Regions from separate parts of the Streptomyces sp. NPDC002564 genome, predicted to be linked through region 1. Evidence: riboswitches for the same ligand, from Rfam matches in the RefSeq annotation. Region 1 holds a riboswitch; each other region holds the start of a gene.
The links. Region 1 has a riboswitch for cobalamin ahead of cobN (cobaltochelatase subunit CobN). Riboswitches for the same ligand answer to the same signal wherever they lie in the genome.
Positions count from the first base shown of each region.

Region 1 (7,197 bases):
AACGTCCGGCCCAGCTTCATGACGACCGCCGAGTCCGTCGCCGCGAGGCGCGCGGCGAGCTCCTCCTCGGGGAGCGTGCCGGGCAGCACGGTGAGCACCTCCTCGGCCTCCACCAGCGGGGTGCCGAGGCGGGCCGCCGCCGCGCTGACCGAGGTCACGCCGGGGATCACCTCGGTCGGGTAGCGGTGCGCCAGGCGCTTGTGCATGTGCTGGTAGGAGCCGTAGAAGAGCGGGTCGCCCTCGGCGAGGACGGCGACCGTGCGGCCCGCGTCGAGGTGGGCGGCGAGCCGGGCCGCGGCCTCCTCGTAGAAGTCGTCGAGGGCCCCGCGGTAGCCGCCGGGGTGGTCGGTGGTCTCCGTGGTGACGGGGTAGACCAGCGCCTCCTCGATGTGGTCGGCGCGCAGGTGCGCCGCCGCGATCGAGCGCGCTATGGAACGGCCGTGCCGGGCCGAGTGGTACGCGACGACGTCGGCGGCGGCGATCACCTCGACGGCGCGGACGGTCATCAGCGACGGGTCGCCGGGCCCGAGCCCGACGCCGTAGAGCCTGCCCTGCTGCTGTGCGGTGTTCACTCCGACTCGCTCGCAATCGCGTTGATCGCCGCCGCGGCCATGGCGCTGCCGCCCCGGCGGCCGCGGACGACCAGGTACTCCAGGCCCGAGGCGTGCGCGGCCAGGGCGTCCTTGGACTCGGCCGCGCCGACGAAGCCGACCGGGATGCCGAGCACGGCGGCCGGACGCGGCGCGCCCTCCTCGATCATCTCCAGGAGGCGGAAGAGCGCGGTGGGCGCGTTGCCGATGGCGACGACCGAGCCGTCGAGGCGGTCGCGCCACAGTTCCAGGGCGGCGGCGCTGCGGGTGGTGCCGAGGCGGGCCGCGAGGTCGGGCACGGACGGGTCGGCCAGGGTGCAGATCACGTCGTTGTCGGCGGGCAGCCGCTTGCGGGTGACGCCGCTGGCGACCATGTTCGCGTCGCACAGGATCGGCGCGCCGTCGCGCAGCGCCTTGCGGGCGTCGGCGATCACCCGCGGGCTGTACGCGAGGTCCTGCACGAGGTCGACCATCCCGCAGGCGTGGATCATCCGGACCGCGACCTGGCTGACGTCGGCGGGCAGACCGCCGAGGTCGGCCTCCGCGCGGATGGTGGCAAAGGACTCGCGGTAGATCGCCGCGCCGTCCTTCTCGTAGTCGAACACTGTGCTCTCGCTCATTTCGTGGCCGTCGTTGTCGGAGTGGTACGTGCCGTGGTGACCGTCTCGGTCAAGGTGCCGCCCGTGACGGGCGTCCACTCCTCGCCCGGGACGCGCACCGTCACCTCATAGGTGCCGTCGCCGGTGGCGAGGACGTCGACCCAGTCGCCGCGCGGGTGGCCGCAGCGCCGTTCGCAGCCGGACCAGTGGACGGGCAGCCCGCCGGCGCCGGGCACGGCGTCCGCGCGGACGTCGGCGAGGGACTTGGCGCAGCCGGGGCGGCCGGTGCAGGCGCCCACGCCCAGCCAGGGCGAGTCGGCGGTGGTCAGGTATCCGGCGTCCGCCAGTGCGCGCAGTCGCGCGCGGGCGTCCGCCCCGTCGGCGAAGCCGGGCAGGACGAAGCCGCGCCACGGGGTGACGCGCAGTTCGTCGGCGGGCAGGGGGAGCAGGGCGCGCCACTGGGCTGCGGTGACCCGGCCGAGCCGGGCGTGGACGGCCACGGCGCGGCCGACGACGCCGGGGGCCGGCGGGGCGCTCCGGGAGACGGCCCACGCCTCGGCAGGACCGGCGTCGACGCCCGCCTGGGCCAGGGCCCCGGCTACGTCCACGGGGTGCCCGCCGGGCAGTTCCCCCACCCGCCAGGCGCCGTTGCCCGCGGCGGCGCGGAACGCCCCGGCGGCGGCGAGGGCGGCGCGCGGCGCGTCCGCGGCAGCCACCCGGAAGGCGCGGCCCCCGAGCCGGACGACCGCCGTGCCGCCCGATTCTGCGATCAAGGTCACATCGCCGCCGAGCCGGGCCACGTCCCCGCGCCCGTCGTCCAGGGCGAACAGGAAGCGGCCGGAGAGGTCCGTCGTCCACTCCTCGGCGCACAGCAGCGCGTCCAGCTCACGGACCCACCACCGCAGGTCGGCGTGGCCGAGTCCGTCGGTTCCCGCCAGCGGGGACGCCACGATGTTGCGGACGCGCTCGTGCCGCTCGGAGGGCAGCAGGCCGGCGTCCGCGAGCAGCCGGGAGAGCTCGCCGCCGCAGCTCTCGCCGAGGCCGCGCAGCTCGATGTTGCCGCGGGAGGTGATGCTGAGGTTCCCGTCCGCCAGACGCTCCGCCGCGGTGCCCAGCACGGCGGCCTGACGGGACGTCAGAAGCCCGCCGGGCAGCCGGAGGCGGGCCAGTCGGCCGTCGTCGGCGCGGTGCAGGCGAAGGGCTCCGGGGCAGGCGTCACCCCGGTCGCGTATGAGGGATTCGCCCTGGTCTGGGGAGGGTGCTCGGGTGGGCGGCATGGCGGCGAGCATACCCACGCGGATCCGGCGGGGCGCCCGGCGAGACGGGTCGTCCCGGCAGGTGCCCGCCCCACCGGCGACGGGCAGGACTTACTATGCAGGCGGCGGTCCGCTCATCGGACCGCCGACGCCAGCGACGGCGTGGGTCCACCAGGACCCGAGGGAGGAAGCCCGGTGCGAATCCGGCGCGGTCCCGCCACTGTGAACCCCACCCCGTGTGGGGCGAGCCAGGAACTCCTGCCGTCCATACGACCACCCGGGGCGCGGACACCCCGAGGAAGGCCTGCGCCCGCATGCTTCTGCTGTTGTCGACCTCCGACACCGACCTGCTCAGCGCCCGCGCGGCGGGAGGCCCGGTCGACTACCGGTTCGCCAACCCCGCCCGCCTCGACCTCACCGAGCTGCCCGCCCTGCTCGACGGCGCCGACCTCGTCGTCGTGCGCCTCCTGGGCGGTGTCCGCGCCTGGCAGGACGGCCTGGACCAGCTCATCGGCACCGGCCTCCCGGTCGTCGTGCTCACCGGTGAACAGGCGCCCGACGCCCAGCTGATGGCCTCCTCCACCGTGCCGGTCGGCATCGCCGCCGAGGCCCACGCCTACCTGGCGCACGGCGGACCGGCGAACCTGGAGCAGCTCGCCCGCTTCCTCTCCGACACCGTGCTGCTCACCGGCCACGGCTTCGAGCCGCCCGCGCCCGCCCCGTCCTGGGGCCCGCTGGAGCGCACCGCGCGCCCGGTCGAGGGCCCGACGGTGGCGGTGCTCTACTACCGCGCCCACCACATGAGCGGCAACACCGCCTTCGTGGACGCGCTGTGCGGCGCGATCGAGGACGCGGGGGCGCGGCCCCTGCCGCTGTACGTGGCCTCGCTGCGCGCCCCCGAGCCCGAGCTGATCGACACGCTGCGCGCCGCCGACACGATCGTCACGACGGTCCTCGCGGCCGGCGGCACCAAGCCCGCCGAGGCCTCCGCGGGCGGCGACGACGAGTCGTGGGACGCGGGCGCCCTGACCGGCCTGGACGTACCGATCCTGCAGGCGCTGTGCCTGACCGGTTCGCGCGCCTCCTGGGAGGAGAACGACGAGGGCGTCTCGCCGCTGGACGCCGCGAGCCAGATCGCGGTGCCGGAGTTCGACGGCCGCCTGATCACCGTGCCGTTCTCGTTCAAGGAGATCGACGAGGACGGCCTGCCCGCGTACGTGGCCGACGCCGAGCGCGCGGCCCGGGTCGCCGGCATCGCCGTACGGCACGCCCGCCTCAAGCACATACCGGCGGCCGACAAGCGGCTGGCCCTGGTGCTGTCCGCGTACCCGACGAAGCACTCCCGGATCGGCAACGCGGTGGGCCTCGACACCCCCGCGTCCGCCGTCGCGCTGCTGCGCAGGCTGCGCGCCGAGGGCTACGACTTCGGCCCCGAGGCCGACCTGCCCGGCCTGGTCTCCGGCGACGGCGACGAGCTGATCCGCGCGCTCATCGACGCGGGCGGCCACGACCAGGAGTGGCTCACCGAGGAGCAGCTCGCCGCCAACCCGGTGCGCATCCCGGCCGCCGACTACAAGCGCTGGTACGCCACGCTCCCCGCGGAGCTGCGGGAGTCCGTCGAGGGCCACTGGGGTCCCCCGCCGGGCACGATGTTCCTGGACACGTCCCGCGTGGGCCGGGGCGGCGACCCGGAGGGCGACATCGTGCTCGCGGCCCTGCGCCGGGAGAACCTGCTGATCCTCATCCAGCCGCCGCGCGGCTTCGGCGAGAACCCCATCGCGATCTACCACGACCCCGATCTGCCGCCCTCGCACCACTACCTGGCCGCCTACCGCTGGATCGCCGCCCCCGCGGCCGACGGCGGCTTCGGCGCCGACGCGATGATCCACCTCGGCAAGCACGGCAACCTGGAGTGGCTGCCCGGCAAGAACGCGGGCCTGTCGGCGGCCTGCGGCCCGGACGCCGCGCTCGGCGACCTGCCGCTGATCTACCCCTTCCTGGTCAACGACCCGGGCGAGGGCACGCAGGCCAAGCGCCGCGTGCACGCCACGCTCATCGACCACCTGGTGCCGCCGATGGCGCGCGCCGACTCCTACGGCGACATCGCGCGCCTGGAGCAACTCCTCGACGAGTACGCGCAGATCAGCTCCATGGACCCGGCGAAGCTGCCCGCGATCCGCGCGCAGATCTGGACGCTCATCCAGGCCGCGAAGCTGGACCACGACCTCGGCCTCGAGGAGCGCCCCGAGGACGACGGCTTCGACGACTTCCTGCTGCACGTCGACGGCTGGCTCTGCGAGATCAAGGACGCCCAGATCCGCGACGGACTGCACGTGCTCGGCCAGGCCCCGGCCGCCGCCGACCGCGTCAACCTCGTCCTGGCGATCCTGCGCGCCCGCCAGATCTGGGGCGGCACGGCCGCGCTGCCCGGCCTGCGCGAGGCGCTCGGCCTCGACGAGTCCGCGGCGACCCGGGTCACCGCCGACGAGGCGGAGGAGAAGGCCCGCGCCCTGGTGCAGGCCATGGACGACGCGGGCTGGGACCCGGCGGCGGTCGCCTCGGTGGCCGCGGGCCACGGCGAACAGGTCGCCGCCGTCCTGGAGTTCGCGGCCCACGAGGTCGTCCCGCGGCTGGCCGGCACCACCGCCGAGCTCGACCACGCGGTGCACGCGCTGCGCGGCGGCTTCGTCCCCGCGGGCCCCTCGGGCTCCCCGCTGCGCGGCCTGGTCAACGTCCTGCCGACCGGCCGCAACTTCTACTCGGTCGACCCCAAGGCCGTCCCCTCCCGCCTCGCGTGGGAGACCGGCCAGGCCCTGGCCGACTCCCTGGTCGAGCGGTACCGGTCGGACAACGGCGACTACCCCACCTCCGTGGGCCTGTCCCTGTGGGGCACCAGCGCGATGCGCACCGCGGGCGACGACGTGGCCGAGGCCATGGCGCTGCTCGGCGTCCGCCCCGTCTGGGACGACGCGTCGCGCCGGGTCACCGGCCTGGAGGCCGTCCCGTACGAGGAGCTCGGCCGCCCCCGCATCGACGTGACGCTGCGCATCTCGGGCTTCTTCCGCGACGCGTTCCCGCACACCATCGGCCTGCTCGACGACGCGGTGCGGCTCGCCGCCTCGCTGGAGGAGCCCGCCGAGCACAACTACGTCCGCGCCCACACCCAGGCCGACCTGGCCGAGCACGGCGACGAACGCCGGGCCACCACCCGCATCTTCGGTTCGCGTCCGGGCACGTACGGCGCGGGCCTGCTGCAGCTCATCGACTCCCGCGACTGGCGCACGGACGCGGACCTCGCCGAGGTGTACACGGTGTGGGGCGGCTACGCCTACGGCCGCGGCCTGGAGGGCCGGCCCGCGCGCGGCGAGATGGAGACCGCGTACAAGCGCATCGCGGTCGCCGCGAAGAACACCGACACCCGCGAGCACGACATCGCGGACTCGGACGACTACTTCCAGTACCACGGCGGCATGGTGGCGACCGTCCGCGCGCTGCGGGGCACCGCCCCGGAGGCGTACATCGGCGACTCGACGCGCCCCGAGACGGTCCGCACCCGCACGCTGGTGGAGGAGACGAGCCGGGTCTTCCGCGCCCGCGTCGTCAACCCCAAGTGGATCGAGGCGATGCGCCGCCACGGCTACAAGGGCGCCTTCGAACTCGCCGCCACCGTGGACTACTTGTTCGGGTACGACGCCACGACGGGCGTCGTCGCCGACTGGATGTACGACAAGCTCACCGAGACGTACGTGCTGGACCCGACGAACCGTCAGTTCCTCCAGGAGAACAACCCCTGGGCGCTGCACGGCATCGCCGAACGCCTCCTGGAGGCGGAGTCGCGCGGCATGTGGGCCAAGCCGGACCCGGCGGTGCTCGAAGCGCTGCGCCAGGCCTACCTGGAGACGGAAGGCGACCTGGAGGACGGCGGCGACGAGGGCTGAGCCCCCGTCACCGCCGGGCGCCCGGCCGTCACTTCGCCGGGCGGGCGCCGTCCAGCCAGGCCAGTGCGGCCGTCGTCAGCGCGGTGACCCCGGTGGACAGGGTCGGCTCGACGAGCGGCGCGAAGAAGGGCGAGTGGTTGGAGGGGATGTCCCGCTCGAAGGTGCCGCCCCGCTGCGCGGCGGCGACCTTTTCCGGGTCGGCCCCGCCGAACAGCCAGTAGCAGAGCGGGATGTCGCGCTCCGCGCTCGTCGCGAAGTGCCCGACGTCCTCGCTGCCGGTGACCGGACCCGGGTCGAGGACCCGGTCGGCGCCGATGACGTCCCCGATCGCGGCCGCCGTCCGCTCGACGGCGGCCGCGTCGTTGCAGAGCACCGGGAACGCGTCGATCTCCGTGATCTCCGGTTCCTTCTCCGCGCCCGCGGTGGCCGCCTCGCCCTTGACGATCCGCTCGACGGCCGCGAGGACCCGGGCGCGCACCTCGGGCGTGTACGTCCGGATGTTGACCTTCAGCTCGGCCTCGTCGGGGATGATGTTGTCCTTCGTGCCCGCCTGCAGCGAGCCGACGGTGACCACCGCCGTCTCGGTGCCCGCGATCTCCCGCGACACGATGGTCTGCAGCCGCATCACGGTCGACGCGGCCATCACCACGGGGTCGATGGACGCCTCGGGCCGCGAGCCGTGCGCGCCCTTGCCGAACAGCCGCACGCGCAGCGCGTCGGTCGCCGCGAAGGCGGGCCCCGCGTGCACGCCGACGAGCCCGGCGGGGAACGGCGCGACGTGCTGCCCGAGGACCACGTCCGGGGTGCCGAACCG
Region 1 covers NZ_JBIARE010000007.1:326,603-333,799, forward strand. The annotation lists gene ACFYXE_RS25590 (precorrin-2 C(20)-methyltransferase) at 1-572, opposite strand, end outside; gene ACFYXE_RS25595 (precorrin-8X methylmutase) at 569-1,210, opposite strand; gene ACFYXE_RS25600 (cobalamin biosynthesis protein CobG) at 1,207-2,478, opposite strand; cobalamin riboswitch at 2,602-2,722, shown strand; gene cobN (cobaltochelatase subunit CobN) at 2,760-6,383, shown strand; gene ACFYXE_RS25610 (amidohydrolase) at 6,412-7,197, opposite strand, start outside.

Region 2 (7,197 bases), on a different contig from region 1:
CCTCGACTGCGCCGACGCGGGTCTCCTCGCCGCCTTCTGGAAGACGGCGCTCGGCTACGTCGACGAGCCACCGCCCGCGCCCTTCACCACGCGTGCCGAGTGGCTCGCGAGTTTCGACCTGCCGGAGGGCGAGTCCGCGGACGACGCCGCCTGGCTCTGCGATCCGGCGGGCCGCGGACCGCGTCTGTCGATCCTCGAGGTGCCCGAGCCCAAGACCGCGAAGAACCGTCTGCACCTCGACATCCGGGTGCCGGGACACGGCGGCGCGGACGAGCGGTGGGCGCGCATCACGGCGGAGTCGGCGCGGCTGGTCCGGGCGGGCGGCAGGGTGCTCGCCGAGTTCGCCGGGCACCACGTGGTGATGGCAGACCCCGAGGGCAACGAGTTCTGCGTGGCCGCCGCCCCGCGCCCGACTCCCCCGGGAGGGCGGGAGGGTCGGACGTGAGGTGTGCTCCTGTCACGGGGTGTCGGGAGCGGCGGGAGTGTCGGGAACGGCGGGAGTGTCGGAAGCACCGGAGGTGGCGAGGCGGTCCGTCGGGCCATCCGTTCCCGAGCGTCGCCTGATCGTCCGGACGATCGCCGAGAAGTCCTGCGCCGCTCCCCCGTCGGCGGCGAACTCCGCGTACAGACGGGCCGCGCGCAGACCGAGTTCGGCGTCCACTCCGCCGGCGCGGGCGGCGCCCGCGGCCAGCCCCAGGTCCTTGGCCATGAGGGCGGCGGCGAAGCCCGGGCGGTAGTCGCGGTTGGCCGGGCTCGCGGGGACGGGTCCCGGTACGGGGCAGTTGGAGGTGAGCGCCCAGCACTGCCCGGACGCGGTGGAGGCCACGTCGAACAGGGCCTGCGGGGACAGCCCGAGGCTCTCGCCGAGGACGAAGGCCTCGCTGACGGCGACCATCGAGACGCCGAGGATCATGTTGTTGCAGATCTTCGCCGCCTGCCCGGCGCCGGGCTCCCCGCAGTGCACGACGCGCTTGCCCATGGCGGTCAGCAAGGGCTCGGCCTCGGTGAACTCCGCGGTGCCGCCGCCCGCCATGAAGGTCAGCGTGCCCGCCTCCGCTCCCAGCACGCCGCCGGAGACCGGGGCGTCCAGACCGCGGTGGCCCGCCTCGACGGCGGCCGCGTGGGCGGCGCGGGCGTCGGCGACGTCGATGGTGGAGCAGTCGACGAACAGCGTGCCGGGAGCGGCCGCCGCGAGGAGCCCCTCGTCGCGGTAGAGCGCAAGGACGTGACGACCGGCGGGGAGCATGGTGATCACGACGTCGGCGCCCGGCACCGCCTCGACGGCCGAGGGCGCGGGCACCACTCCCCGGGCCGCGGCGGCGGCCAGCGCGTCGGCCGACAGGTCGTGGCCGACCACGCGATGGCCCGCCGCGGCCAGGTTGGCCGCCATCGGGCCGCCCATGTTGCCGAGGCCGATGAAGGCGACGGTCCTTCCGGCGGCCGACTCCGTGCCCGCCCCCGCGCCGTCCGCCTGGCGCCCGGTTCCCTCGGTCCGGTTCACCACGCCACCTCCTGGGTCACGGCGCCGTCGGCCAGGGCGAGTTCCCGGTCGCCGAGCGGCGCGAAGTATCGTGCGACGTCGTCCCCGCCCACTCCGGCGAGCGTGCCGGGGTTCCAGCGGGGCGTGCGGTCCTTGTCGATGACCTGGGCGCGGATGCCCTCTGCCAGGTCGTGCGAGGCCAGGGCCGCGCAGGAGACCCGGTACTCCTGGTCGAGCACCGCTTCGAGGGAGCCGAGTCCGCGTGCCCGGCGCAGGGCCTCCAGGGTCACCTTGAGGGCGGTGGGCGACCGGGACAGCAGCGTCTCGGCCGCTTCCTTCGCCGCCCGGGACCCGTCGGCGCGGAGACGGTCGACGATCTCCTCGACGGTGGGGGCGGCGTAGCAGTGGTCGATCCACGCCCGCTCGTCGTCGAGCGGGCCGGGCGGCGCGTCCGCCACGTACCGCGCGAGGACCTCCCGTACCGGCGCGTCGGAGAGGTCGGCGATGAGCAGGGGCAGCGAGGTCGCCGGTACGAAGTGGTCGGCGAGGCCGCACCTGAGCGCGTCGCCGGCCGTCACCTGCGCCCCGGTGAGGGCGAGATGGGTACCGAGGCCGCCGGGTGCGAGGCTCAGGAGGTAGGTGCCGCCGACGTCCGGCACGAAGCCGATGCCGGTCTCGGGCATGGCCACCCGTGAGTGCTCCGTGACCAGGCGGACCCCGCCGTGCGCCGAGACGCCCACGCCGCCGCCCATGACGAAGCCGTCCATGACGGCGACGTAGGGCTTGGGATAGCGGGCGATACGGGCGTCGAGGCGGTACTCGTCGCGCCAGAAGGCCCGGGTCGCCGCGCCGTCGCCGGTCGTGACGTCCGCGTGGATGGAGCGGATGTCGCCGCCCGCGCACAGGCCGCGCTCCCCCGCGCCGGTGAGCACGACGGTCTCGACGGCGGGGTCCCGCTCCCAGGCGGTCAGCGCCTCGTCGATGCGGCGCACCATGGCGTGGGTGAGGGCGTTGAGGGCCCTGGGCCGGTTGAGGACCAGGTGGGCGGCGCGGCCCTCGACCCGCAGCAGCACGGTGTCGTCGGGCGCCGTCATCGGACGGCCTCGGTCAGACCGCGGGCCACGATCAGGCGCATGATCTCGTTGGTTCCTTCCAGGATCTGGTGGACCCGCAGGTCGCGGACGATCTTCTCGATGCCGTACTCGCTCAAGTAGCCGTATCCGCCGTGGAGTTGCAGGGCGCGGTCGGCCACGGAGTAGCCGGTGTCGGTGGCGAAGCGCTTGGCCATGGCGCACAGTTCCGGGGCCCCCGGGTCGCCCCGGTCGAGGACCTCGGCCGCCTGGCGCACGAGCGCGCGGGCGGCGGACAGTTCGGTGGCCATGTCGGCGAGCCGGAACCGCAGCGCCTGGGCGTCGAGGAGGGGCGCGCCGAACGCCTCGCGGTCCGCGAGGTGGGCCACGCTGCGGTGCAGGGCGCTCTGGGCGCCGCCCAGCGAGCAGGCCGCGATGCCGAGCCGGCCGCCGTTGAGGCCGTTCATGGCGATGCGGAACCCGTCGCCCTCGGCGCCGAGCCTGCGGTCGGCGGGGATCCGCACGCCGTCGAGGACGACCTGACGGGTGGGCTGGGCGTTCCAGCCCATCTTGCGTTCGTCGGCGCCGAAGGAGAGGCCTTCGTCGTCCCGTTCGACGACGAACGCCGAGATGCCGCCGGGGCCGTCCTCTCCGGTGCGGGCCATGACGACGTACACCTGCGAGGCGCCCGCGCCCGAGATGAACTGTTTGACGCCGGTCAGCACATAGCTGTCGCCGTCGCGTTCGGCGCGGGTGCGCAGGGCCGCGGCGTCCGATCCGGCGCCGGGCTCGGTGAGGCAGTAGCTGCCGAGGGCGGCGGCGCTGCACAGTCCCGGCAGCCAGCGGGCGCGCTGTGCCGCGTCGCCGTACCGGTCGATCATCCAGGCGACCATGTTGTGGATGGAGAGGTAGCCGGCGATGGAGGGGCAGCCGGTGGCCAGGGCCTCGAAGACGAGGGTGCCGTCGGCGCGGCCGAGCCCCGAACCGCCGTGCTCCTCCCGTACGTAGACGCCGCCGAGGCCCAGTTCGGCGGCCTTGCGCAGCACGTCGACGGGGAAGTGCTTGTCCCGGTCCCAGGCGACGGCGTGCGGCGCGAGGTGTTCGTCGGCGAAGTCGAGGGTGACCTCGGTGAGCGCGAGCTGGTCCTTGGTGAGGGTGGTGGCGGTCGGTGTCATCGCGCTCATCCCATCGTCGGGATGGTGAAGTTCGCGCCTTCCCTGGTCCCGGAGGGCCAGCGCGAGGTGACGGTCTTGGTGCGGGTGTAGAAGCGGACGGCGTCGGGGCCGTGCTGGTTGAGGTCGCCGAACCCGGACCGCTTCCAGCCGCCGAAGGTGTGGTAGGCGACGGGTACCGGGATCGGCACGTTCACGCCGACCATGCCGGCGCCGACGCGGCGGGTGAAGTCGCGGGCGGTGTCGCCGTCCCTGGTGAAGATCGCGACGCCGTTGCCGTAGGGGTGCTCGGTGGGCAGCCGCAGGGCGGCCTCGTAGTCCGCCGCGCGGGCCACGCACAGGACCGGGCCGAAGATCTCCTCGCGGTAGATCCGCATGCGCGGCGAGACGCGGTCGAAGAGGGTCGCTCCGGCGAAGAAGCCGTTCTCGTGGCCGGGCAGGGTGAAGTCACGCCCGTCGACGACGAGTTCGGCACCTTCGTTGACGCCGATGTCCACGTAGCGGCGGACCCGGTCGAGGGCCTCGCGGCTCACCAGCGGGCCGAAGTCCGCCGCCGGGTCGTCGGAGCGGCCGATGCGCAGCTCGGCGACGCGCTCCTTGAGGCGGGCGACGAGGGCGTCGGCGGTCTCCTCGCCGACGGGGACGGCGACGGAGATGGCCATGCAGCGCTCGCCCGCCGAGCCGTATCCGGCGCCGATCAGGGCGTCCACGGCCTGGTCGAGGTCGGCGTCGGGCATCACGATCATGTGGTTCTTGGCGCCGCCGAAGCACTGGGCGCGTTTGCCGTGCGCCGCGGCGGTGGCGTAGATGTGCGCGGCGATCGGCGTGGAGCCGACGAAGCCGAGCGCCTGTACGCGCGGGTCCTCCAGGAGCGTGTCGACGCTCTCCTTGCCGCCGTTGACGACATTGAGCACGCCGGGCGGCAGGCCCGCCTCGACGAACAGCTCGGCGAGCCGGAGCGGCACCGAGGGGGCGCGCTCGGACGGCTTGAGGACGAAGGCGTTTCCGCAGGCCAGTGCGGGCGCCGCCTTCCACAGCGGGATCATCGCGGGGAAGTTGAAGGGGGTGATGCCCGCGGTGACGCCGAGCGGCACGCGCAGGGAGTGCACATCGATGCCGGTGCCCGCGTTGTCGGTGAACTCGCCCTTGAGCAGGTGCGGGATACCGGCGGCGAACTCCACGACCTCCAGGCCGCGTTGCAGGTCGCCGTGGGCGTCGGCGACGGTCTTGCCGTGTTCGCAGGAGAGCAGCCGGGCCAGCTCGTCCCGCTCGCCCTCGACGAGTTGGAGGAAGCGCAGCAGCACGCGGGCGCGGCGCTGCGGGTTCCACTCGCCCCAGGCGCGCTGGGCGGACTCGGCGTCGGCGATCGCCGCCTCCGTCTCCGCCCGCCCGGCGAGCGGCACCTGTGCCTGCACGGAGCCGGAGTTGGGGTCGTACACGTCGGCGAAGAGCCCGGAGGCGCCGCTCACGTGCTTGCCGCCGATGAAGTGTGTCAGTTCACGGACCATGAGAGCCTGCTCTCGTCAGGTGAGTCCGGGGATGGCACGGCAGGCCGACGACGCCACCGGGTGAGGGGCGCGGGCGGGTCTGTCGTGGGACGCGAAGGCCTAAGAGCCGTCGTGGAGTCGGGCGTCGGCGCGGGCCGTCGCTCGCTTCGCCGGATCACCTGGGTCGTGGGTACGGACCGGTGCCATGCGTGTCTGCTCCATCCTCGTGGACAACACGGAACACCCCGCGGCCGGTATCCTGACTCCCGGATCAGCGCGCGTTCTCCCGCCTTCCCGACGGGACTTGTCCGTCAGTGGCGTATCACTCGCGAGAACGCACTCCCCGGTCACAGTGGCGGGACCGCGCCGGATTCACACCGGCTTCCCTGCACCGCGGGCTCTGGTCACGAACATATAGTTGGACGTCCTAGTAAGTCCACCCCCGTCTTTCACGCCACCCACTTGCGGCCCGGTGACGCCCGGGCCGGACGGGGACACACAGGGTGGCGCGGAGCGGGCCGCCGCGAGGTGCCTAGCCCCTCACTGACCGTCCTTCAGCTTGATGATCTTGCCGTTCTTGTCGAGCGTGTGGTCGTTCCAGTACGTGTCCCACTTGTCCCCGACGTGCTCGGGGACCTTGCCCTCCGGGTAACGGGCGTACCCCTTCGGCGGCTCCTCGCCCTTGGGGTGGCAGGCGGAACCGCTGCTCCCCACCAGCAGGATCGGGTACTCCTCGCCCCCGCAGACCGCGTCCTGCATGGAGCACCCGGTCAGCACGGCGGCGGCGCTCACGCCCGCGAGCGCGAGGCCCACCACGGACCGCGCACGACGGTTCCCGGTGGCTCGTCCTGCCGGGCTGACTCGGATGATGCTGCGCACGGTTGGCTCCCTCTCGTCGGCTGAGGGGACCAGCCTCCGCGACCCGCGAGGAACGATCATGAGTACGGATACTCAGCCGACCGTGGTCGAGGTACCCGATTCGCCGTCCAGGACCACGTCGACGGCGCGTCGGCGGTGCGCGGCGAAGCGCTCGCGCGCGATGTCGGCATCGCGGGTGCGCAGGGCGGCGACGAGGTCACGATGTTCACGCGGCACGCGGTCGAGGTACCCCTGGGAACTGTGCCCGATCCGGGTCAGCAGGAACAGGTGGACCTGACAGCGGATGCCCTCCCACGCCTCGACCAGGCGCCGGTGCCCGCCGGCGGCGAAGACGGCATCGTGGAACTCGATGTCGCGCCGGACCAAGTCGTGCGCGTCGGCGGCCCGTTCCATCAACTCGGCGCTCCGGTCCAGCCGGGCGAGGTCCTCCTGCGAGGCGCGCGCGACGATCCGCTCCACGGCCAGGTCCTCCAACGCGCCGCGCAGACTGTCGAGTTCGGCGACGTCATCGGGGGTCAGCGCGGTCACCGTCGTGCCGCGATGCCACGCGCAGTGGACGAGGCCCTCCCGCTCGAGGAGCCGCAGCGCCTCCCGCACGGGGCCGCGGCTCACGTCCATCGCCACCGACAGTTCCACCTCGCGCAGTTGCGCGCCCGGGGCGTAGGCCCCGCTGAAGATGGCCTCCCGGATCCGGTCCGCCACCTCGTCGGCAAGCCCCCGGCGCCGCGCGGGCGCCACCTGCCCCAGCTCGTTCATGTCGTGCTCCTCCCGGGGCCGACAATGTTAACATGCGACCTATCTCCTAATATCCGCATGGAGACACCGGATGTCTTCATGGGGTCACCGACTGCGGGCACACCGGCAGTCGGGCCATTCGCACCGGGCGGCTCCCCGGCCGCCCCGCACGGAAGGGCAGTGCCGACCATGAGCGATACGGAGTCCGCAATCCCCCGGTTCCACCTGGCCGTGCCGGTCGACGACCTGGCCGCCGCGCGCCTCTTCTACGGCGAGGTGCTCGGCCTGGAGCAGGGCCGCAGTGCGGAGACCTGGGTGGACTGGGACCTGCACGGCCACCAGTTCGTCACCCATCTCGTGCCGGAGCGGGCGCA
Region 2 covers NZ_JBIARE010000002.1:851,247-858,443, reverse strand. The annotation lists gene ACFYXE_RS10050 (VOC family protein) at 1-445, shown strand, start outside; gene mmsB (3-hydroxyisobutyrate dehydrogenase) at 458-1,504, opposite strand; gene ACFYXE_RS10040 (enoyl-CoA hydratase/isomerase family protein) at 1,498-2,574, opposite strand; gene ACFYXE_RS10035 (acyl-CoA dehydrogenase family protein) at 2,571-3,725, opposite strand; gene ACFYXE_RS10030 (CoA-acylating methylmalonate-semialdehyde dehydrogenase) at 3,731-5,230, opposite strand; cobalamin riboswitch at 5,441-5,620, opposite strand; gene ACFYXE_RS10025 (SCO0607 family lipoprotein) at 5,750-6,079, opposite strand; gene ACFYXE_RS10020 (GntR family transcriptional regulator) at 6,161-6,844, opposite strand; gene ACFYXE_RS10015 (VOC family protein) at 7,013-7,197, shown strand, end outside.
Region 2: linked by a shared signal. The riboswitch ahead of ACFYXE_RS10030 (CoA-acylating methylmalonate-semialdehyde dehydrogenase) and the one ahead of cobN (cobaltochelatase subunit CobN) in region 1 are both predicted to bind cobalamin.

Region 3 (7,197 bases), on a different contig from region 1:
GGCCCCGAAGTGGCGTCTCGAACGGGTCGCCGAGACCGACACCGACACCCGGATCGGCATCACGCTGCACCCCAAGCGGCTCGTCCTGCGGGCCCGGGCGCGCTGAACGACGGATGTGCCCGCACCGTCCGGGAAGGACGGGCGGGCACACCGGGGGCGCCGTGCGCCAGGGCTAGAACTCGTCGTCGAAGGAGACCGAGCCCTCGACCGCGACCTGGTAGGCCGAGGGGCGCCGCTCGAAGAAGTTCGTCAGCTCCTGGACGCCCTGCAGCTCCATGAAGGAGAAGGGGTTCTCGGAGCCGTAGACCGGCGCGAAGCCGAGCCGCTGCAGCCGCTGGTCGGCGACGCACTGCAGGTACTCGCGCATCGAGTCGGTGTTCATGCCCGGCAGGCCCTCGCCGCACAGGTCGCGGGCGAACTGCAGCTCGGCCTCGACGGCCTCCTTGAGCATGTCCGTGACCTGCTGCTGCAGCGCGTCGTCGAAGAGCTCGGGCTCCTCCTTGCGGACCGTGTCGACCACGTCGAAGGCGAAGCTCATGTGCATCGTCTCGTCACGGAAGACCCAGTTGGTGCCCGTCGCCAGGCCGTGCAGCAGACCGCGGCTGCGGAACCAGTAGACGTAGGCGAAGGCACCGTAGAAGAACAGGCCCTCGATGCACGCGGCGAAGCAGATCAGGTTCAGCAGGAAGCGGCGGCGGTCGGCCTGCGTCTCCAGCCGCTCCAGCTTCTCGACCGAGTCCATCCACTTGAAGCAGAACTCGGCCTTCTCCCGGATCGAGGGGATCTCCTCGACCGCGTCGAAGGCGGCCGCGCGGTCCTCCGGGTCGGGCAGGTACGTGTCGAGCAGCGTCAGATAGAACTGGACGTGCACGGCCTCCTCGAAGAGCTGACGGCTCAGGTAGAGCCGCGCCTCGGGGGAGTTGATGTGCTTGTACAGCGTCAGCACGAGGTTGTTGGAGACGATCGAGTCGCCCGTCGCGAAGAACGCGACCAGACGGCCGATCATGTGCTGCTCGCCCGGGGACAGCTTCGCCAGGTCGGCGACGTCCGAGTGGAGGTCGACCTCCTCGACGGTCCAGGTGTTCTTGATCGCGTCCCGGTAGCGCTCGTAGAAGTCCGGGTAGCGCATGGGGCGCAGGGTCAGCTCGAAGCCCGGGTCGAGGAGGTTCTTCTCGCTGTGGGTGGTGGAGCTCATTACTGGCAGGCCTCGCAGGACTCGGGGTTTTCCAGGGAGCAGGCGACGGCGTCGGGGTCGGTCACCTGCTGGGGGACGGGGGCCGCGGCGGCGGACCGGGTACCGCCGGCCGCGCGGGCGATGCGCGTCGCCGGGCGCGAGCGCAGGTAGTACGTGGTCTTCAGGCCCTGCTGCCAGGCGTAGGCGTACATCGAGGAGAGCTTGCCGATGGTCGGCGTCTCCAGGAAGAGGTTCAGGGACTGCGCCTGGTCGAGGTAGGGGGTGCGCGCCGCGGCCATGTCGATCAGGCCGCGCTGCGGGATCTCCCACGCGGTGCGGTACAGCTCGCGGACGTCCGCGGGCACCCAGTCGAAGCCCTGCACCGAGCCGTTGGCCTCGCGCAGCGCCTCACGGGTCTTGGCGTCCCACACGCCGAGCCGCTTGAGCTCCTGCACCAGGTAGGAGTTGACCTGGAGGAACTCGCCGGACAGGGTCTCGCGCTTGAAGAGGTTGGAGACCTGCGGCTCGATGCACTCGTAGACACCGGCGATGGACGCGATGGTCGCGGTCGGCGCGATGGCCAGCAGCAGCGAGTTGCGCATGCCGGTCGCGGCGATACGTTCCCGCAGCGCCGCCCACCGCTCCGGCCAGGTCGGCTCGACGCCGTAGTGGTCGGGGTGCAGCACGCCGCGCGCGGTGCGGGTCTTCTCCCAGGCGGGCAGCGGGCCGTTGCGCTCGGCGAGGTCCGCGGACGCCTCGTAGGAGGCGAGCATGATCCGCTCGGCGATCCGGGTCGAGAGGGCGCGTGCGGCGGGGGAGTCGAACGGCAGCTTCAGCTGGAAGAAGACGTCCTGCAGGCCCATGGCGCCCAGGCCCACCGGGCGCCACCTGGCGTTGGAGCGCCCGGCCTGCTCGGTCGGGTAGAAGTTGATGTCGACGACCCGGTCGAGGAAGGTGACGGCCGTGCGGACGGTCTCGTCCAGGCGCTCCCAGTCGATGTCCTGGGCGGCCCGGTCGACGAAGGCGCCGAGGTTGACCGAGCCCAGGTTGCAGACGGCCGTCTCCCCGTCGTCCGTCACCTCCAGGATCTCGGTGCACAGGTTGGACGAGTGCACGGTGTGGCCGGGCTCCGCCGTCTGGTTGGCGGTGCGGTTGGCGGCGTCCTTGAACGTCATCCAGCCGTTGCCGGTCTGCGCGAGGGTGCGCATCATGCGGCCGTACAGCTCGCGCGCCGGGATGGTCTTCTTCGCCAGGCCCGCGGCCTCCGCCGCGCGGTAGGCGGCGTCGAACTCCTCGCCCCACAGGTCGACGAGGTCGGGCACGTCGGACGGCGAGAACAGCGACCACGGCCGGTCGGCGGCCACCCGGCGCATGAACTCGTCGGGGATCCAGTGCGCGAGGTTCAGGTTGTGCGTGCGGCGCGCGTCCTCACCGGTGTTGTCGCGCAGCTCCAGGAACTCCTCGATGTCGGAGTGCCAGGTCTCCAGGTACACCGCGGCCGCGCCCTTGCGCCGCCCGCCCTGGTTCACCGCGGCCACCGAGGCGTCCAGCGTCTTGAGGAACGGCACGATGCCGTTGGAGTGCCCGTTCGTGCCGCGGATCAGCGAGCCGCGGGAGCGGATGCGGGAGTACGAGAGGCCGATGCCGCCGGCGTGCTTGGAGAGGCGCGCGACCTGGTGGTAGCGGTCGTAGATGGAGTCGAGCTCGTCCAGCGGGGAGTCGAGCAGGTAGCAGGACGACATCTGCGGGTGGCGGGTGCCGGAGTTGAAGAGCGTCGGCGAGGACGGCAGGTAGTCCAGGCGGCTCATCAGGCCGTACAGCGCGGCCACCTCGTCGACGGCGCGGGTGCTCTCGTCCTCGGCCAGGCCCGCGGCGACGCGCAGCATGAAGTGCTGCGGGGTCTCGACGACCTGCCGGGTGATCGGGTGGCGCAGCAGGTAGCGGCTGTGCAGCGTGCGCAGGCCGAAGTAGCCGAAGCGGAAGTCGGCGCCGTCCGCGTGGGCGGCGTCCACGAGCGCGTCGAGGCGGGCCGCGTGGGCGGTCACGAAGGCGGCGGTGCGGTCGGCGATCAGACCCTCGCGGTGCCCGACGGCGACCGACTCGGTGAAGGAGCGCACGCCCTGCGAGGCCGCCTCGGCGGCGATGGACAGGCTCAGGAGCCGGGCGGCGAGCCGGGAGTACGCCGGGTCCTCGGAGATGAGCCCCGCGGCTGCCTCGGTCGCGAGCTCCCGCAGCTCCGCCTCGTCGGCCCGCGCCGACCGGCCGCGCAACGCGGCGGCGGCGACCCGGCCGGGATCGGCGTCGGGGAGGTCGGCGGTGAGGTCGGTCAGGGTGCGCAGCAGCGCGGCCCCTGGCCCGTCGGTACCCTCGGCGGTCGGCAGCGACAGCGCTGACGCAGGTTCGGCAGGCGCGATGGTCACGTGGAGCTCTCCCTCGCTCGGCTCTGGGCCTGGGGGAGGGGATCGGCACACACGGGCGCACCCGGGCAGGGTGGCGTACCGCGTCCACCGGCCCATTCCACGAGGCCCGGACGGTCGGCACCCGGGCCGGACGGCACGGGTGCACTGCCGGCAGGTCCTCGGACTCCGCGCACGACGAATGCGTACACGTACACCGTTGCGGGACAGTTCCGGACTTGCACCGGATTCCCCTGCGACGACAGCGAGCACGAGCATACATCTTGTGCCGGGTTTCTGAAGCAGGCCCACATCTTGTGTCGGCGTCGAGGGGTCGGCGTGCGGAGACTGTCCTAGAACGTCAACTCGTAGGTGAGCAGCGTCAGGTCCTCGACCGGCTGCCAGTCCCGCTGCGGGGTGCGCCGGAAGCCCAGGCGTTCGTAGAGCCGGTGGGCCGCGTGCATCGAGGGCTGGGTGGACAGGACGAGACCGTCGCGGCCCGCCTCCCTGGCGCGCCGCAGGCATTCCCGTACCAGTGTCTCGCCCGCGCCCCGGCCGCGTGCGGCGGGGGACACGGCCAGCATGCGGATCTCCGCCTGGCCCTCCCGGGCGATGTCCGACATGGGTCCGGGCGCGGGCACGAAGGTCACGCAGCCGAGCACCGCGGCGTCCGGTGTGCCGTCCGCCACGGCCACCAGGACCTCGGCCCGCGCCGCGCGCCCGGCCACGTCCCGCAGCACGCCCAGATAGGGGTCGCCGGGGTCCGTCAGGTGTCCGTCGCCGAGATAGGCCTGTCCGGTGAGATCGCCCAGCGCCGGGTACTCCTCGGGGCGGGCGGGCCTGATCGTGATGTCCATGGGGCGCAGTGTGCAACAGCGGCACGGCGAAGGCCGCCGGTTTTCCGGCGGCCTTCGTCAGTTTCGTGGGTTCGTGCGTTCGTGCGCGGGGAGCGGCGGGGCAGGGTCAGTGCCCGGAGCCCGCCGTCGCCTTGGGCAGTTCCTCCATGACGCCGGGGTCGCCCGCGTCGGCCGTGTAGTCCCCGGGGGAGGTCTCGTCGATGCCCTCGGGGGCCTTGAGGGCCTTCAGGACGAACGTGAGGACCACGGTGACCACCACGTTCAGCACGAACGCGGTGAGGCCGATGTAGCCGATCTCACCGATGCCGGGGATCTCGTCGGACGAGCCGCCGAAGTGCTTCTGCGTCGGCGAGGCCACCCCGTACGCGGCGACCGTGCCGTAGACCATGCCGACCGCCCAGCCCGCGAGCAGCGCCCAGCGGTGGAACCAGCGGGTGAACAGGCCGCCGACCAGGGCGGGCATGGTCTGCAGGATCCAGATGCCGCCGAGCAGCTGGAAGTTGATCGCGACGGTCTTGTCCATGGTGAGCACGAAGGCCAGCGCGCCGACCTTGACCAGCAGCGAGACCAGCTTGGAGACCTTGGTCTCCTGCTCGGGCGTGGCGTCCGGCTTGAGGAAGTCCTTGTAGATGTTGCGGGTGAAGAGATTCGCGGCCGCGATCGACATGATGGCCGCCGGCACGAGCGCGCCGATGCCGATGGCGGCGAAGGCGACACCGGTGAACCAGTCGGGGAACATGTCCTCGAACAGCTGGGGGATGGCCAGCTGGCCGTTCTCCACCTTCACCCCGGCCGCGATCGCCATGAAGCCGAGCAGCGCGAGCAGGCCCAGCATCAGCGAGTAGAGCGGCAGGATGGTGGTGTTGCGGCGGATCACGTTGCGGCTCTTGGAGGAGAGGGTCGCGGTGATCGAGTGCGGGTACATGAACAGGGCGAGCGCGGAGCCGAGCGCCAGCGTGGCGTAGGTCCACTGCCCCGACTCGCCCGGCGCGAGCCCGGCGACCGGTTTGCCCGCCGCCTCGTTGGCCGCCGAGAACTTGTCGTTCGCGGCCCGGAAGATCTCGTCGAAGCCGCCGAGCTTGATCGGGATGTAGATGATCGCGACGGCGATGACGAGATAGATCAGGCCGTCCTTCACGAACGCGATCAGCGCGGGCGCGCGCAGGCCGGACGAGTAGGTGTACGCGGCGAGCACGGCGAACGCGATCAGCAGCGGCAGGTCCTTGACGAACCAGTTCGTGTCGGGACCGCCGCCGATGCCCATGACGTCCAGGACGGCCTGGATGCCGACGAGCTGGAGCGCGATGTACGGCATCGTGGCGAGGATGCCGGTGACCGCGACGGCGAGGGACAGGCCCTTGGAGCCGAAGCGCCCGCGCACGAAGTCGGAGGTGGTCACATAGCCGTGCTTGTGCGAGACCGACCACAGGCGGGGCAGGAAGGTGAAGATCAGCGGATAGACGAGGATCGTGTACGGCACGGCGAAGAAGCCGGCCGCGCCCGCCGCGTAGATGGCCGCGGGGACGGCCACGAAGGTGTACGCGGTGTACAGGTCGCCGCCGAGCAGGAACCAGGTGACCCAGGTGCCGAACGACCGTCCGCCCAGGCCCCATTCGTCCAGGCTCTGCTCGTTCTCGGCCTTGCGCCAGCGGGCGGCGAGGAAGCCCATGACGGTGACCGCGGCGAAGAAGAAGATGAAGACCGCGAGGGCGACGCCGTTCACGCCGCCGGTCCCCGATGCGAGTGTCGTCGATGCGGGTGTGGTCACTGTCCGGCACCCCCCTGGGCCCGCGCGGCCCTGCGGGAGCGCTGGTCGCGCTGCCACAGCTTGTACGCGATCATCGTGAGTGCCGTGGAGATGAGCACCCACAGCATCTGGTACCAGTAGAAGAACGGGATGCCGATGAGCGTCGGGTCGACCTTGGCGTAGGAGCTCACCCAGAGCATCGCCACGAAGGGCGCGACGAGGCAGACGGCGATGACCACCCGGACCGGTGTCACGACCGGTCGGTCCACTTCAGGCGCATCTGACATATCGCGGCTCCCGTTCCCTCACTTATCCCATGCTTAACGTGCGGGAAATCTAAGCCACAGTCTCGCGGTATGGAACCCCCGTCCGGATAACGGACGGGTCAATGTGCCTGCTCAGCAGCAGCGGAAGCCCTGTTCGGGGTCCGACTCCTGCCGCTCTGTCCGCATGCGCTCAAATGCGCGTCGGCTGGGGACGGTTGCGTCCGGATGGTCCCCGCGGATATGCGCCACATACCGTTCGTACGCCGACTCGTCGGTCAACTCCCTGACGTACCAGCGCATCCAGCGCAGGCCCCGCAGCAGCATCGCCGTCACGCGCCCGCCCCCGGCCCGGCCGTCGCCCGCTCCTGTTCCCTGTCCTTGTGCTCCAGGGCCTCCCGCTTCTCCTCGGGGGTCGCGAAGAGTCCGGCGGGCGCGGTCAACTTCGACTCCACGTACGGGGCTTCGCTCAGCCGTGAGGCGTCGGGGGTGCGGAGGTGGCGCACGCAGACCCGGGCGGCGTCGAGGATCACGACGACGACGAGCAGGGCGAGCGTCGCCGAAAGGACGCCGTCCACCGTGGAGTTGGTGACCACGGTGTGCATGTCGTCCATGGTCTTGGCGGGCGGCAGGATCGTGCCCTGGTCGATGGCGTCCCGGTAGTTGGAGCGCTGCTGGAAGAAGCCGACGCGCGGGTCGTCGGAGAAGACCTTCTGCCAGCTCGCGGTCAGCGTCACCGTCGCGTCCCAGGCGAGCGGAA
Region 3 covers NZ_JBIARE010000001.1:820,274-827,470, forward strand. The annotation lists gene ACFYXE_RS03750 (cytochrome P450) at 1-106, shown strand, start outside; gene ACFYXE_RS03755 (ribonucleotide-diphosphate reductase subunit beta) at 173-1,195, opposite strand; gene ACFYXE_RS03760 (ribonucleoside-diphosphate reductase subunit alpha) at 1,195-3,594, opposite strand; cobalamin riboswitch at 3,726-3,862, opposite strand; gene ACFYXE_RS03765 (GNAT family N-acetyltransferase) at 3,924-4,427, opposite strand; gene mctP (monocarboxylate uptake permease MctP) at 4,534-6,195, opposite strand; gene ACFYXE_RS03775 (DUF3311 domain-containing protein) at 6,192-6,461, opposite strand; gene ACFYXE_RS03780 (YbdD/YjiX family protein) at 6,573-6,764, opposite strand; gene ACFYXE_RS03785 (carbon starvation CstA family protein) at 6,770-7,197, opposite strand, start outside.
Region 3: linked by a shared signal. The riboswitch ahead of ACFYXE_RS03760 (ribonucleoside-diphosphate reductase subunit alpha) and the one ahead of cobN (cobaltochelatase subunit CobN) in region 1 are both predicted to bind cobalamin.